4 regions of the Methylophilus sp. 5 genome follow, and region 3 is predicted to be linked to each of the others. Evidence: predicted binding sites of a transcription regulator. Region 3 holds the regulator's gene; each other region holds the start of a gene.

Region 1 (3,717 bases), 500 kb from region 3:
TCACTGTGCAACGCAGCTACCCCGTTGACGGTATGGCTGCCGACAATCGCCAGATGCGCCATGCGCACGCGGCGGCCATGGCTTTCATCAATAATAGAGACGCGTTGCAGCAGCGCAGTATCGCCCGGAAAATGCCGGTTAACCATCTGCAAGAACTGATGGTTAATTTCGTAAATGATCTCCAGATGCCGTGGCAATAGCTGCTCAAACAAATCTACCGACCAGGTTTCCAGCGCCTCTGGCATCAGCGTGTGGTTGGTATAGGCAAACATTTTGGTGATCAATTTCCAGGCGTTATCCCATGGCAAATGGTAATGATCAACCAACTGGTGCATCATTTCGGCCACGGCAATCGCCGGATGCGTGTCATTGAGCTGAATCGCCACTTTTTCCGGCAAGGTGTTCCAGTCGGCGTTGTAATTGGTGTAGCGGTGCAAAATATCCTGCGTGGATGCTGACACAAAAAAGTACTGTTGCTTTAAGCGCAGCGCCTTGCCCGACTCGGAAGTATCGTTGGGATACAGCACTTGTGAAATCGTCTCTGCACTATGGCGGCCTTCAACCGACTTCTCGTAATTGCCAGCATTAAAATACGCCAGGTCAAACTCGTTAGTGGCCTTGGCCGACCACAAACGCAAATTGTTCACGGTTTGCGTGCCATAGCCAGGCACCGGCACATCATAAGGCATGGCCACCACGGTTTCGTGATCGACCCAATGATGCTCAATACCGTGCTCGGTATGCACATGCAACACGCGGCCATAAAACTTTACTTCACAGGTGTGCTCGGGCCGCTGCACTTCCCAAATGTTTTGATAACGCAGCCAGTTATCCGGATTTTCTTTTTGCTGGCCGTTTTCAATGGTTTGCCTGAACATGCCATAGTCATAACGAATGCCATAACCGGTGGCCGGAATATCCATGGTTGCCATCGAGTCGACAAAGCACGCGGCCAGTCGCCCCAGGCCGCCGTTACCCAAAGCAGCATCCGGCTCCATCTCGGCCACACCCTCCAGCTTTTGGCCAATCTCCTGCAAGCCATCGCTTAGTTCCGGTGCAATGCCCAAATTGAGTGCGGCGTTAGACAGCATGCGGCCAATCAAAAACTCAAGTGAAAGGTAATACACACGCTTGGTGTTGGCATCACGATACGCATCGCGCGTATTCACCCAACGGCTCATTAAATGGTCACGCACCGTAAAAGCGGCGGTTTGATACCAGTCGCGCGTGGTGGCCCAAGAGTTTGATTTACCGATAGAAAACGTCATGTGGTTGCGTAACGCCTGTGGAATCGGCAGTTGCTCAAGCAAGAATTCATCGACGGCTTGCGCGGTGTCAGGTTTATCAGTTTTTTTAGGTGTTTTTTTCACATTGGCAGTCATACATCTTCCCCTGAGGTGTTGATCACAAATTTGCTTTAAGTGAGTCAAAAGCAAAAAGCAAGCCTACAACAAGAATGTGTCAGACATAAAAAAAAGCCACAAAATTCTTGTTGTGGCTTTTGATTATAACGCCCGAAAGCGCGCGGATAAAAAAGTTTTACAGTTTCCAGGTGTAGGCCACACCCAATGCATCCTGATACATCTTAATATTCGCCTCGCCACCACCAAAGGCCGCCGGAATCGAGTTGCTGCCATTCACGCTATTTTCAAACGCATGCGTATAAGAGAATGACAACTCGGATTGCGGGCTCAACACCCAGCTTGCGCCCAATGACAGATGGTCTTTCACCACGCCCGGCGCCAGAATATTCAGCAAGGTATCACCGCGACGAATTGGCTGGTCAACATGGTTAAACCCCGCCCGCAAGGTTAAGGCCGGGCTGTATTGATACAGTGCGCCAATCTTATACACCTTGGCATCTTGCCAATTAAACCCGGCGCCATTGTCATTGCCCAGGCCATTAAACAAATTGGCCTGTGAAGCATTGCCTACGGCATCCACCTCACCGTAATTAATGCGCTGAAAATCTGCCGCTAAGGTGAATGCTGGCGTCACCTTCACCGCCACGCCCACACCATAAGTCGATGGAATATCAAAGTCCCCCTGCTCGGCAAACAGGCCTTTGTATTTATCAAACTTGCTCATATAAGTGCGGCTCTGATAAGTCGCGCCCAAGGTCACCGTATCTGTAATCTCGCCCAGCCAACCGATATGCACACCTGCACCATACGAGTTGTCATGGCCATTATTGGTCACACGCCCGGGCGCTGCGCTAAATGTTGTGTTATCAAAGCCCTGCAAACCCTTAGCCTCAAAGCGCTGATAAGCCAAGTTTAACGAGGCGCCAATAATATGCTTCTCAGACACTTTCCAGGTCGCCGTCGGCGCCACAAATACCTGGATCAGATCCACCCCGGCACTGCCCTGGCTTTGAAACAACGGAATACCATTTTTGTAATCAGTATTCATGCCGCCATTGCCATACACACTCACGCCCAGCGTTACATCCTCGGAATATTGTTTGTTATAGCCAAACTCAGGGATAAAAAAGTGCTGGGTATCGTTGCCTTTGTAAGTACCATTAGCACCTGGTGACGGGCTGCCTTCCAGCTCAGACTCACGCACTGGCCTAAACCAGGTAACACCAGCATCAATGCGGTCACCCACCTTGCCCATGCCAGCCGGGTTCGCGGCCGCCGCCAATGCGTCTTGCGGCAAGGCAATGCCTACACCCGCAACGCCCTGTGAGCGCACGCCATAGCCATGGGAAAAATAACCATCAGTCGCCCAGGCATTGCCAAACGAAAAAGCGATTGCTACCGGAATAATCTTTGACCACTGATGCATTTTCAATCCTTCAATAACCATCTTGTATTGAAATATATCAAGCGATCTAAATTCAAATAAATAATATATAAAAATATATTTATAACTTAAAAATATAAAAGCCCGTATGACGGGCTTCTGTAAATAGTGGTTTGATTAATATATTCCATTCGGCGGACTATAAATTAGTCCGCCCTACGCGAGCTATCCATTACGCATCTGTAGCCTCAGCGGGTTTCAATACCTCTGCAAATCTGTCTTTGAGTCTCGCAAAGGACTTGGAAGTAATTGAAGTGCCGGCTAGCAGCATGAGTCCTGTAGTACCGGTAAATGTGTATATGGGGTCGTTAAATCCCGGGACCAAAAGTATTACGGTCGCACCAAGACCAAGAGCATAGCCAGCCGCAAACATCAAAGTGACAACCCGCCTAGGACGCCGCTGACTGAGAGCGAACAGAAACAGGACTCCTACTGCGAAGCCTATCAGCTCATAGTCGTGAAAACGAAAATCGTACAGTAAGCGAAAACTTATACCGGGCAGTAAGAGCACGCAAAGTGCGCCGCTTAACATACCCGCGACAATGCTTATGGGAAACACTATAAGCACGGCATTAATAATGAAGTTTCGATCATTCGAGCCAATTGATCCGGGAAGCGGACTTTCTCCAGCTTCGTAGCGAAGCCGCCCCAGCGTGGCGAGATATAAAAGGGAGATGACTGACCCAGCGCCAACAACAATCAGTCCGGGACCAACCATAAGTAGATCGGCAACTTTATTACCGAATACCCCAAGACCGAATGCCAGTAATGCCTCCATTAGAAGAAACGCGGCGTAGAGCGGTTTATTTCTCATAGCTAATCCAAATCGTCTCTTAAAAAGATTCCATCGAGAATGGTCTAACGATGAAGTAGCTGCCCAAATGACAGCAGCTAAATGAGCAGATTTTA
Region 2 (3,717 bases), 120 kb from region 3:
CCAATCCTCGCCCGTCCGCATAGATCACCACGCGCACATCTGGCTTCGCTGACAACACCTGATCGACCTCTGCCTGCGCTTCAGCAAACACGAAGGCTGGCCGCAGCGTATGCAACAAATCCAGCAATTGTGGTTGCGCATAGGCGGCATCCAGCGGTGCAGACACACCGCCCAGCCAATGCGCCGCCAGTGATAACAATAAAGCTTCTGGCCGGGGCTCACTCAGTAAAAAGAGCGTGTCACCCTTGGCAAAACCTTTTTGCTGCAATAGTCGGGCGGCACGCAATACCGAGTCATGCACGGTTTGCCAGCTACGTTGTTGCCAAATGCCCAGTTGCTTGTGACGAATCGCCACTCTGGCAGGGCGTTGTTGCGCCTGCCAGGCTAGCCAGTTTGGTAATGTCTCAGCGGCCATATAAGGGGGTCATTTCAAAGTTGATTAAGCCGCTTTTGCCAATTTTTGCGCCTCAAGCGCACGCACCAATGGCAATACTTTGTCGCCAAAATAAGCCACTTCTTCCTGAAAGTGCAAAAAGCCGGATAAGATCAAATCAACGCCAACGGCTTTCAACGCAACAATGCGCTCAGCAATCTGTTGTGGCGTGCCAATCAGATTAGTTTTAAAGCCATCGTTGTATTGCACCAGGTCTTCAAAGGTCGATTTCGCCCAGTTACCTTCTTTTTCCGGGCTGGCAGCGCCTGCGTTTTTCACTTCATGGCCAAAGGCATTCACCGCCTCCGGGTTGGCCTTGGCAATGATCTCTGCCAGCACCGCTTTGGCTTCTTCTTCGGTGTCGCGCGCAATCACAAAGGCATTGACACCGATTTTGACGCTGTGATTATTAGCTGCCGCCTTGGCACGAATATCATCCACTTGCGCCTTGATGCCCTCAACCGTATTGCCATTGGTGAAATACCAGTCAGACACGCTGGCCGCCATATCGCGCGCCGCCCGTGAGCTACCGCCCTGGAAGATTTCCGGGTGCGGCTGCTGCAATGGTTTCGGTTTCAGCGTGTAATTGCTAAAACGATAGAAATCGCCACGGTAGGTAAAATTATCCTGCGTCCAGATGCCTTTGAGCGCCTCAATAAACTCTTTAGAGCGGCGATAGCGCTCATCATGGTCGAGCCAATGCTCACCGATGGCGGTAAACTCGCCACGAAACCAGCCAGACACAATATTGACCGCCACACGGCCTTCGGTCAGCAGATCAATCGTCGCCAGTTGCTTGGCGGCCAGCACCGGGTTCCACGGACCAGGCAAAATCGCCGCAATCACTTTTAACTTGGTGGTTGCTGCTAATAAAGCATGCGAAAAAGACACAGACTCATGCTGAAACTCCGCACCATAGCCCGCAGTAAAACGAATCTGGCTCAAGGCATACTCAAACCCTGCGTTCTCGGCAATTTGTGCTAATTTACGGTTGTAGTCGATATCCCAGCTGGTGCGCTGCTCGATATTGCTCACTACCAGGCCGCCACTGACGTTAGGCACCCAATAGGCAAATTTAATGTTTTCTGTATTCATGTTTATTCTCCAAATAGTCGCTTGGCTTATACCGCCAGCAAACGGTCTTTATTAATCAGCTCGCGATGTTTGAGCAAAGGCAGGGCACGCTCGACGGCCAACGCGATACGCGCAGTGACGGCCTCACTTTTCACCTGGTAATTTTCAAAGTCTGCTTCGGTGGCGTACACACCAATCGGCAAGGTCAGCGCCTGAAAGAAGCTAAACAAAGGCCTTAACTCGTGATCAATAATCAAGGCATGGCGTTCACTGCCACCGGTCGCAGCCAGTAGCACAGGCACATCGACCAGCGCTTCATAGTCAACCAAGTCAAACAGGTGTTTGAACAAACCGGTATAAGACGCGCGGTAAACCGGCGTTGCCACCACTAGCAGGTCGGCTGTTTCAATCGCCTGAATATCTTTTTGCACGTTGAGCGGCAGCGCTTTGGGGTCGTAAGACGCGACCAGGCTGCTGCTTATTTCACTTAACTCGATCAGGTGCAGATCAATAGGCAATTGCTTACCCAACTGCTGGGTGATTGCCTCCACCAGCGCAGCAGTTCTGGAAGGCAATTTATAACTACCGGACACGGCAGTGACTTTTAACGGACGGCTCATCATGACTCCTAATTAAGGGTGCTGCTGCCGCTTTGTGTGTTCAATCGCAGGCAGACCAGCGCACTGATATACATAGCAGCATCCATGCCAGATAACATTACCTATAAATTTCAATCACTTAGGTGTTTTTTGGCGCGATTTATCCTGTTGAATTCAAGCTAGTTTTGCTGATGCACTGCTGCTATATCAGCAACTTCTCTCAAAAAGCAGCAGACGAGTTTGCATTTCACCTGCTAGTGATGGCTTGCATCTGCTGATTAATCAGCAGTCATTCAGCAGAAAACTGTTTCTATAGAGGCGGGGGCATCATCAAGTTTTTACATTCACATTTAAATTCAAATACTTAGCACTTGGCATATTAAATGCAATGTAGCAATGTCACGCGCAATTGCTTTTTGAGAGAGCACAGCGCATTTATTCCCAACGTTTATTTGATAAGGATTCAATATGACTGCACATGCAAGCAAGATTGCGCATTTGCCTAATCACCAGCCGCGCCAGCCGGCACACATCATCACCAGCGATGCCGAGGCGATTACCGTGGCCAAACAAGTCGCCAGTGAAATCGCTAAAGAAGCGGTGATCCGCGACCAGCAAAGACGTTTGCCGCGCCAAGAGCTGGATTTATTCTCTAGCAGCGGCTTATGGGGCATTACCGTGCCTAAAGAATATGGCGGCGCGTTTGTGTCGAACAAAACCTTGGCCGAAGTGATTGCCACGGTGGCCGAAGCCGACCCTAGCATCGGCCAGATTCCGCAAAACCATTTATATATGGTGGAAGGTCTGCGCCTGGACGGCACCGAGTTTCAAAAGAAATACTTTTATGAGCTGGTGCTGCAAGGCGTGCGCTTTGGCAATGCCTTCTCTGAAATCGGCACCCGTAGCGTCAATGACGTCAAAACCAAACTCACACCGACCAACAGTGGCTATTTTTTAAATGGCAAAAAATTCTATTCTTCTGGCGCCTTGCTGGCAGACTGGGTGCCAGTGGTAGCCAAAGATGAGCACGACAATACCGTGGTGGCGTTTGTCCCGGCCGGTGCCGAAGGCCTGACCATCATTGACGACTGGTCCAGCTTTGGCCAACGCACCACCGCCAGCGGCACCACCATTCTGGAAAATATTTTTGTGCCTAGCGAGTATGTGTTGCCGCACCATTTGGCCTTTGACCGACCGACCGCCATGGGCCCGGTGGCCCAAATTATCCAGGCCGCCGTCGACACTGGCATTGCCCGCGCAGCCTTTAAAGATACGCTGCACTTTGTGCGCAATTACACGCGCCCTTGGATCGATACCGAGCTCGAGCATGGTTACGAAGACCCACACACCATTAAAGACATCGGTGATTTACAGATTCGCCTGCATGCGACAGAGGCTTTGTTGGCGCGCGCGGGTGAATACATTGACGAAGCGCAGCGCAACCCGAACGAAGACACCGTGGCAGAAGCGTCTATTGCGGTGGCCGAAGCCAAAGTGCTGAGCACAGAAACTGCCTTGCTGGCGGGTAGCAAGTTATTTGAACTGGCCGGGACCCGCTCTACGCTGGGTGAATACAACCTTGACCGCCACTGGCGCAATGCGCGCACGCAT
Region 3 (3,717 bases):
CTGTGCAGCAGGGCGGGGTAAAGCTGGATAGCGTGAAGGTGGATGATAAAAATCTGCCAGTGGCAAAAGGCGTGACCGTGGTCGCCCAGGTGGGTAAGCGCAAGTTTGCTAAAATCACAATTAAATAACAAACTCGTAACCAACAAAAAGGCCGCAGATGCGGCCTTTTTGTTTTACAGCGACTTGCGTAAATTTGCGGGCGGAATACTCAGCGACTCGCGATATTTTGCAATGGTGCGGCGGGCGACCACAATGCCTTGTTGCGCCAGCGTATCGGTAATTTGGTTATCCGATAATGGTTTTTTCTGATTTTCTTCGGCCACCATTTGCTTGATTAAGGCGCGAATAGCGGTCGCTGAGCAGGAGCCGCCAGCATCGGTTGCGACTGAGCTACCAAAAAAGTATTTAAGCTCCAGCACCCCGCGCGGTGTGAGCATATACTTATGCGTCGTCACGCGTGAAATGGTGCTTTCGTGCAAGTCTAGCTCTTCGGCAATTTCACGTAATACCAAGGGGCGCATGGCAATTTCGCCATGCTCAAAAAAGTTGCGTTGACGGTCTACAATCGCTTGCGATACACGCAAGATCGTAGAAAAACGCTGCTGGATATTTTTAATCATCCATTTGGCTTCTTGCATCTGGCTTTGCAGATATTGGCCGGAACTATCGCGGTTGCGCTTAAGGATGTCCGCATACAATTGATTGATCCGCAGCTTGGGGATCACGCCATCATTGAGTGACGCCATCCAGATGCCTTTGATTTTTTTGACTACCACATCGTGCTGGATAAAGTGGTCATGACTAAAGGTAGCGAATTCGTTGCCAGGCTTGGGGTTCTGCTGGCGGATGAGTTGTTGCGCACCTTTAAGGGCGGTTTCATCGCAACTGAGCAGTTTGCGCAGTTTGACAAAGTCTTTGTTGGCCAGCAGCGCTAAGTGATCTTTGGCAATCGCCATAGCGATGCGCAAATAAGGCGTGTCTGCTGGGAGCGCTTGTAATTGCAGGCGCAGGCATTCGCACAGGTCGCGCGCGCCAACCCCAATCGGATCCAGGTTCTGGATCAATTTAAGGGCGGTTTCCAGCTCTAACAACTCAACTTCCAGCTCTGGGGGCAGCAGGTCGACAATTTCTTGTAAGTCCTGTTCCAGGTAACCATTATCATTAATACCGTCGAGTAAAAACTTCACCAGGTCCATGTCACGTTTGGACAAATGCGCCAGTTGTATCTGGTTCATCAAGTGTTCGCGCAAGCTGGTATTGCTGGCATCCTGACGCGAAAAATCACCGTCTTCATCGTCCATATTGTTGCGACCGGCTTCGTCCCAATTGCTGGTGCTGCCAAACTCCTCGTAGTCGTCTTCAAACTCGGGCGGTGAAAATTCTTCATTCAGATTGGCTTGTTCGCCTTCGTTGCCGCCAAGTTGGTCGTGCAACTCTTCGCGCAAGGTTTCTGCGGGTGCGGTGATTTCCGCCTGTGTGGCAACATCAAACGAGCTTGCATCAGGTAGCTCTTGCTCGGCCGCGGCGGTCGCGGTAGGGCTATTGTCTTCAAACTCGCCTTCTTCACCGTCGGCCATTTCCAGCAGCGGATTTTCCTGCAGGATGGTTTCCAGCTCTTGGCTCAACTCAAGTGTTGAGAGCTGCAACAGGCGGATAGACTGTTGCAGCTGCGGGGTGAGCGCCAGGTTTTGCGAAATACGTAGTTGCAGATTTTGCTTCATAACGGGTTACAGCCTAAAATTCTTGCCCAGATACACTTCACGTACGCCTTCGTTTTGAATGATTTCGTCGGGCGTGCCCGCGGCAAACACGGCGCCTTCATTCACGATATAAGCCCGGTCACAAATATCCAGGGTTTCGCGTACGTTGTGGTCTGTAATTAAAATACCGATATTCTGGCTGCTCAGGTAGCGGATAATTTTTTGAATCTCAATCACCGCAATCGGGTCAATCCCGGCAAACGGCTCATCCAGCAAAATGAATTTTGGGTCGGTCGCCAGGCAACGGGCGATTTCGACGCGGCGACGTTCACCGCCGGACAAACTCACTGCCTGACTATTGCGAATATGCTGGATATGCAACTGATCCAGCAAGGACTCCAGCCGCGCTTCACGCTCTTCTTCTGTATGGGGGCGGGTTTCGAGAATGGACAAAATGTTGTCAGTGACCGTCATTTTGCGAAAAATAGAGGCTTCTTGTGGCAGATAGGCCAAGCCCATGCGTGCGCGCTCATGCATGGGTGCGTGGCTCACGTCTGCCCCGTTGAGCGTAATGCTGCCATCATCCAGCGCGACTAAGCCCACAATCATATAAAAGCTGGTGGTTTTGCCGGCGCCATTTGGGCCCAGTAAGCCAATCACTTCGCCGCTGCGCAGCTCAAGCGTGGTGTTTTTAACCACGGTGCGCCCCTGATAGGCTTTTTTCAGGTGGCTAACACGCAAATGGTTCTGATCTGGTGAAACGGATGTCTGCATAAGGCCGGTGTCTTTAAGGTTGCGCTTTCGCGGGCTCGCTGCTGGTGTCGTTAGGCGCCGGTTCTACTTTAATTTGCAGAGAACGGTTCATGCGCAGCCCTTGCTGTGTTGTTGGTTTGTTATCAATCACCGGCGGTGTGGTTTTATTTTTTGGCTGAATGGTCGCTTTTACACGACTGCCAGCGGTGCCGTTGGGATTGGCTTTGGTGCCGCCAATGACTTCGGCATATTCTGCATTGGCGTCATAGCTAATGTAGTCGCCAGTGACCAGATCTTCGCCACGTTTGACCCATGCGTTAGTATAGAGTTGTACTTTGTCCATGCGGGCATTGTATTCAATGCGCTGGCCACTGCCTTGCATCCATTCGTTTTTGCCGGTGCGTTTTTGCTTGAAGGTGGTCGGGTTGCCAGTACACGTACTGTGCTGAAAGCCATCCTGATCTTCACGCACAATCATTTTGTCTGCTTTAATTTGCAGTGAGCCTTGGTTGAGAATCACATTGCCGGTGTAAATGCTGATTTTTTTGGCATCGTTCACCGTCACCGTGTCTGCTTCCAGCTCTATTGGCTGGTCGCGGTCGGACTCTTCAGCCAGCGCGCTGCTTGACCACTGTAATAGCGCCAGTAAGGTCAAGCAGGTGGCATAAAATAATGGCTTGTGCGTGTTCAACTCATTTCTCCAGAATCAACGACCCTTGTGATTGCCTGCTTTGGCAGGCGCTGCCGGGCTTGCAGCTTTGGTGACGACAGGTGCGCGTACATAATGTACGTGTACCCGGTTAAATAATTGCATGGTGCCCGCCTTGTTATCAAAACGCATGCCGGTGCCGGTAATCACGGTGGCCGGTTGTTGGCGGATGGTGACCGGCAAGTCGGTATGGGCAACGTCTGTATCCGGCTCCAGCATCAAACGCTCGGTTTGTAACTGCATTTCACCCTTGACTGCCGTCGCCTGGCGGACCACTTTTACCTGTTTACTAAACTCGACCAGTTTACCATTGGCAGATACTTTGCCATGCTGGCCATAAATTTGTGTGTATGGTTTTCCCTGGCCAAACTGTGTGAAGCGCGGGCGTTGTAATTCGGTGTAGTCATTATCTGGAAAATGGCGCATTTCTGCCGCCGCCAGCACATATTTGGTATTGCCTGTGGCATCGGTACGCGTGCTGACAAAGTTGTATAGCATGTAGTCAGGGTCGTGACGATTCAGCCGGCCCAAGCTCAAGCCCTGCTCCTGTACCGT
Region 4 (3,717 bases), 370 kb from region 3:
CGCCAACTTACACTGTCGTCTTCATAGTCACGTCTGACCACACTTTCTGGCTGCACCAGACTGGCATATTGCTTGAGGTAAGTCTCTTTATGCGCCTCTTGCGCCGCCCAGTAGTTGGCCTTGATAAATGACGTCACAATCACTTGCGTCAACTCCGGGTGCTCTTTAACAAAGTCATTGCGCGCCCACAAACCACCCATCAGCTTCCAGTCCGGCGGTGCATTTTTGGTTGACCAGATGATTTTGCCTACACCTTTATCGACCAGGTTATAAGCATCGCTCAATGAAAAAAACGCATCAACAGAACCACTGGCGAGCGCTGCCGCCCCCACTTGCGGATTGACATTCACGATTTTGAAGTCGGTCAGCTTGAAGCCATTTTTTTGCACCAGGTTAGCAAATGGAATCTCCCATGGACGGCCTCTATGTAAGGCAATACGCTTGCCTTTGAGATCAGCAATATTTTTTGCGCTTGAGTTGGCGGGCACCACCAAATAAGAGTTACCGCTACGGCCCCACGGCGCCACCAGTTGTACGCGTGGTTTGGAGCCATTCAAAATAATGGGCGGCAAATCACCATAAGCTGCAAAGTCTATGCTTTTATTGGCAAATGCCTCATTGACAATGGGCCCCACCATCGCAGTCGCAGCAGGCACCCACTCGAGCTTGACGCCGCGCTTGGTCAACGCCTCCTCAAGGCCGGTTTCACTGGCCAGCTCAGTGCTGCCCAAATAACGGGTTTTGCCATTGAGGTTATAAGCGACGGTGGCAATTTTCACCACAGTGGGGTCGGTTTCGGCGGCGTGAGCACCAGGCACAGCCAACACAGTCAGCGCCAAGGCTGACAATACATATTGTAAAAATCTATTCACTACTTACTCCTTTTTTATTCTCAAACCAGGCGCAACAGGGCTTTAGGCAACTGCCGCATATTGATGCAGTTGTTGTTCGGCATCACGCAGCGGCCTAATATCAATCCACGCATCGAGGTCAAAGTCTTTATCCAGCAGGCCATGCACCAGCATGAAGTTCTTTTGTTGGCGGAACAGTTCTATGCGCTCTGGCGACAAATCCGGCGCCAACTGCAAATGAAAGTGTTCACCATAAGCGGTGGCCACACCGTCTTCGCCAGAACGGGTTTCGGATGCCAGAATGTCACGCACACCGTTGAGGTTGCTCTTGGCCCACTCTGCCGCCCGTAAGGTCTGGTAGAGAAAACGCACCACCAGGTCATAATGATTGTCCAGCAATGACTGATGCACGGTAATCGGCCGCGGCGTGCCATTATTCACACGGCTAGACAACGCAGGATAACTATCGAGGTCTATGCCGACCACCGCGCCGACACGTTTCGCAGCATCTACAGCAGACGCGCCTTTTACATACACGGCATCCACCTTGCCTTCAATCAGTGCATCCAGGCCAGACCACAATTCACCCAGACCATTGCGGTTGCCACTGCCAGCAGGCACCTCCACCAGCGTGACATCATCCAATGTTAATCCGGCAATATTCAATGCACCTTTATAGCCATGCAAACTCATGCCACGAGCGATACTGCTGCCACGCACATGGCTGGCAATCGGGTGCTCAATAAAAGCAGGCAATGCCAGGCGCAAGCCTTTTAATTGCGCAGGCTCGGTAATGCCGCTATCTGGCCGTACCAAAATCGCTTGCCACTCGTCAATCCAGGTCAGGCCGATGAGTTTGGTGGGTGCGCCTTGCGCTTTGGCCGCCAGCGCCAGCAAATTGCCGCCTTCACGAATCAAGCTAGGCAACGCGTGATCATAATGATGTTTAGACAACTCTTTGGGCGCCTCTTGCAAGGTGGCAATATTAATGTTGTCGCGCGCGAACTCTTCGCTGAGCCAGCCTAACTTATAGGCCAGGCCTGTGGCGGTCGGCACCGGGCAACGCGTAAACCAGAGTTGGTCAATAGTGTGTGTTGTGGTCACGAGCTCGCTCCTGGTTACAAGTCAGATGGACGTAACAAGCCTTCTTCTTTGGCTTGGTCATACAGCTTGGACATTTTCCATTGCTGCTTTAATACGCCTGGGCCATATTCACGCGAACCACCCAAGGCCTCTGCCAATGTCTGCAATTTAGCGCCCTCTTCCAGTAACAAAATAAACTCGGCCAATTTGCGCAAGCCTTGTTTGCCCCACACCGTGGAACCACCATTGGCTTCGAGGATGGCGGTGTGATGCGGGTTAATCGCAATCTGGTCTAAAATAAAATCAACCTCTTGCTGACGGCGATCAATATAAATCGGTAATTCTTTAATCAGGTTAAAACGCTGCACGGGTACATAACGAATTGGCAAGGTGCGATGTGTTTGCGCCCAGGCACCCAAATAAGTGGAATGTATGTGCGAAATAGTGGTTACTTCTGGCCGCACCTGAAACAACTTGGTGTAACGGCCAGCGCCGGCGCCGCTGCCTTTACCGCTCACTACGGTGCCATCAAACCCAACCACGGTGGCTTCAATCGGCTTGCCTTTGTTAAACGGGCCCGGATCATTGACGATGATCAACTTGTCCTGGCCTGGCACGCGGTGTACAAAGCCTACAGTGCCATTGGCAGTGATGGTGTCCGTCTCACGAAACACGTCAAATGCCAGTTTGGCTTCTGCCACAGTCTCACTCACGTAACGTTCCAGATCCAGTTCGGTATTAATAGTCACGACAGTCATTGTCAGTCCTTTCAAAATGCATGCGAAAACAACATGAGCAATAGTGCAAAGACTGTGCCACCAACAACAGATAAAACTTACAATTAAAAATCAATCACTTATAAAAAATATACAAAAAAAACGGCTGTTGCCAACGCAACAAGTGTTGCGATTAACACAGCAAAATGTTGAATTCCCGCGAGCATCTGTGTGGCATTCAATATAACAAATATGAATATTGTTATAATTTATAGAACTTTGACTTATTAATGATCAATGTAATATAGTGACTCGCCTGTTAATAAGGAGTCAATGATGAGCGCACAACGATGGGATATCCGCGATTCGTACACCGAACGTACCGATCATGTGATCACACACCCGAATCCGTCTGCCGTCAGCTTGTCCGTGCGGGCAAGTGCACTGGTGTTCAGCGATCCCAAATCACAAAACTTGCTGTCTTTGATCGAACGGATTGCCTCCAGCAATGCGACCGCACTGATCATTGGTGAAACAGGCACCGGCAAAGAGCTGATTGCCCGTCATATTCACTCGCTCAGCAACCGCAGAAACGGGCCGTTTCAGGCAATTAATTGCGGTGCCTTCTCAGAGACCCTGGTTGAAAGCGAATTATTTGGCTACGAAAAAGGCGCGTTTACCGGCGCCAATGCGTCCAAAGTCGGCTGGTTTGAAACCGCCAACGGCGGCACCTTATTTTTGGATGAAATCGGTGACTTGCCGCAATCGACCCAGGTGAAGTTATTACGTGTCTTGCAAGAACGTGAAGTGGTACGCGTAGGCGCCAGAAAGCCGATCCCGATTGATGTGCGCCTGATTGCAGCCACCAACGTCAACCTGGAAGAAGCCGTCAAAGCCGGACGCTTCCGCGAAGACTTGTACTACCGGATTAAAGTCGTGCCAATTGAACTGCTGCCATTGCGCGAGCGTCGCGGCGACATTTTGCCGTTAGTTGAGCACTTTTTAACTGTTTATCGCAACAAGTTGAATACATCTGACCACAAACTGGCGCCTGAAACCACCTCGCT

The links. The regulator sigma-54, encoded in region 3, starts transcription at its own class of promoters, with help from an activator protein. The targets are predictions, from matches to a motif close to TGGCACNNTTCCTGCT.
Region 1: a site for sigma-54 is predicted at 1,432-1,447, ahead of METH5_RS0102180 (glycogen/starch/alpha-glucan phosphorylase). Genes of this name have one in related genera too.
Region 2: a site for sigma-54 is predicted at 2,202-2,217, ahead of msuE (FMN reductase). Genes of this name have one in related genera too.
Region 4: a site for sigma-54 is predicted at 2,737-2,752, ahead of METH5_RS0102860 (class II aldolase/adducin family protein). Genes of this name have one in related genera too.

What each region holds. Positions count from the first base shown of each region.
Region 1 is NZ_KI911560.1:502,376-506,092, forward strand. Features, by position in the region: gene METH5_RS0102180 (glycogen/starch/alpha-glucan phosphorylase) at 1-1,382, opposite strand, end outside; gene METH5_RS0102185 (OmpP1/FadL family transporter) at 1,540-2,790, opposite strand; gene METH5_RS0102190 (hypothetical protein) at 2,981-3,622, opposite strand.
Region 2 is NZ_KI911560.1:1,120,618-1,124,334, forward strand. Features, by position in the region: gene METH5_RS0105315 (AMP-binding protein) at 1-415, opposite strand, end outside; gene sfnG (dimethylsulfone monooxygenase SfnG) at 440-1,528, opposite strand; gene msuE (FMN reductase) at 1,555-2,130, opposite strand; gene METH5_RS0105335 (SfnB family sulfur acquisition oxidoreductase) at 2,575-3,717, shown strand, end outside.
Region 3 is NZ_KI911560.1:1,004,675-1,008,391, reverse strand. Features, by position in the region: gene tyrS (tyrosine--tRNA ligase) at 1-128, shown strand, start outside; gene METH5_RS0104780 (RNA polymerase factor sigma-54) at 174-1,721, opposite strand; gene lptB (LPS export ABC transporter ATP-binding protein) at 1,728-2,474, opposite strand; gene lptA (lipopolysaccharide transport periplasmic protein LptA) at 2,488-3,144, opposite strand; gene lptC (LPS export ABC transporter periplasmic protein LptC) at 3,160-3,717, opposite strand, start outside.
Region 4 is NZ_KI911560.1:632,120-635,836, forward strand. Features, by position in the region: gene METH5_RS0102850 (ABC transporter substrate-binding protein) at 1-872, opposite strand, end outside; gene METH5_RS0102855 (ABC transporter substrate-binding protein) at 915-1,955, opposite strand; gene METH5_RS0102860 (class II aldolase/adducin family protein) at 1,970-2,692, opposite strand; gene METH5_RS0102865 (sigma-54-dependent Fis family transcriptional regulator) at 2,987-3,717, shown strand, end outside.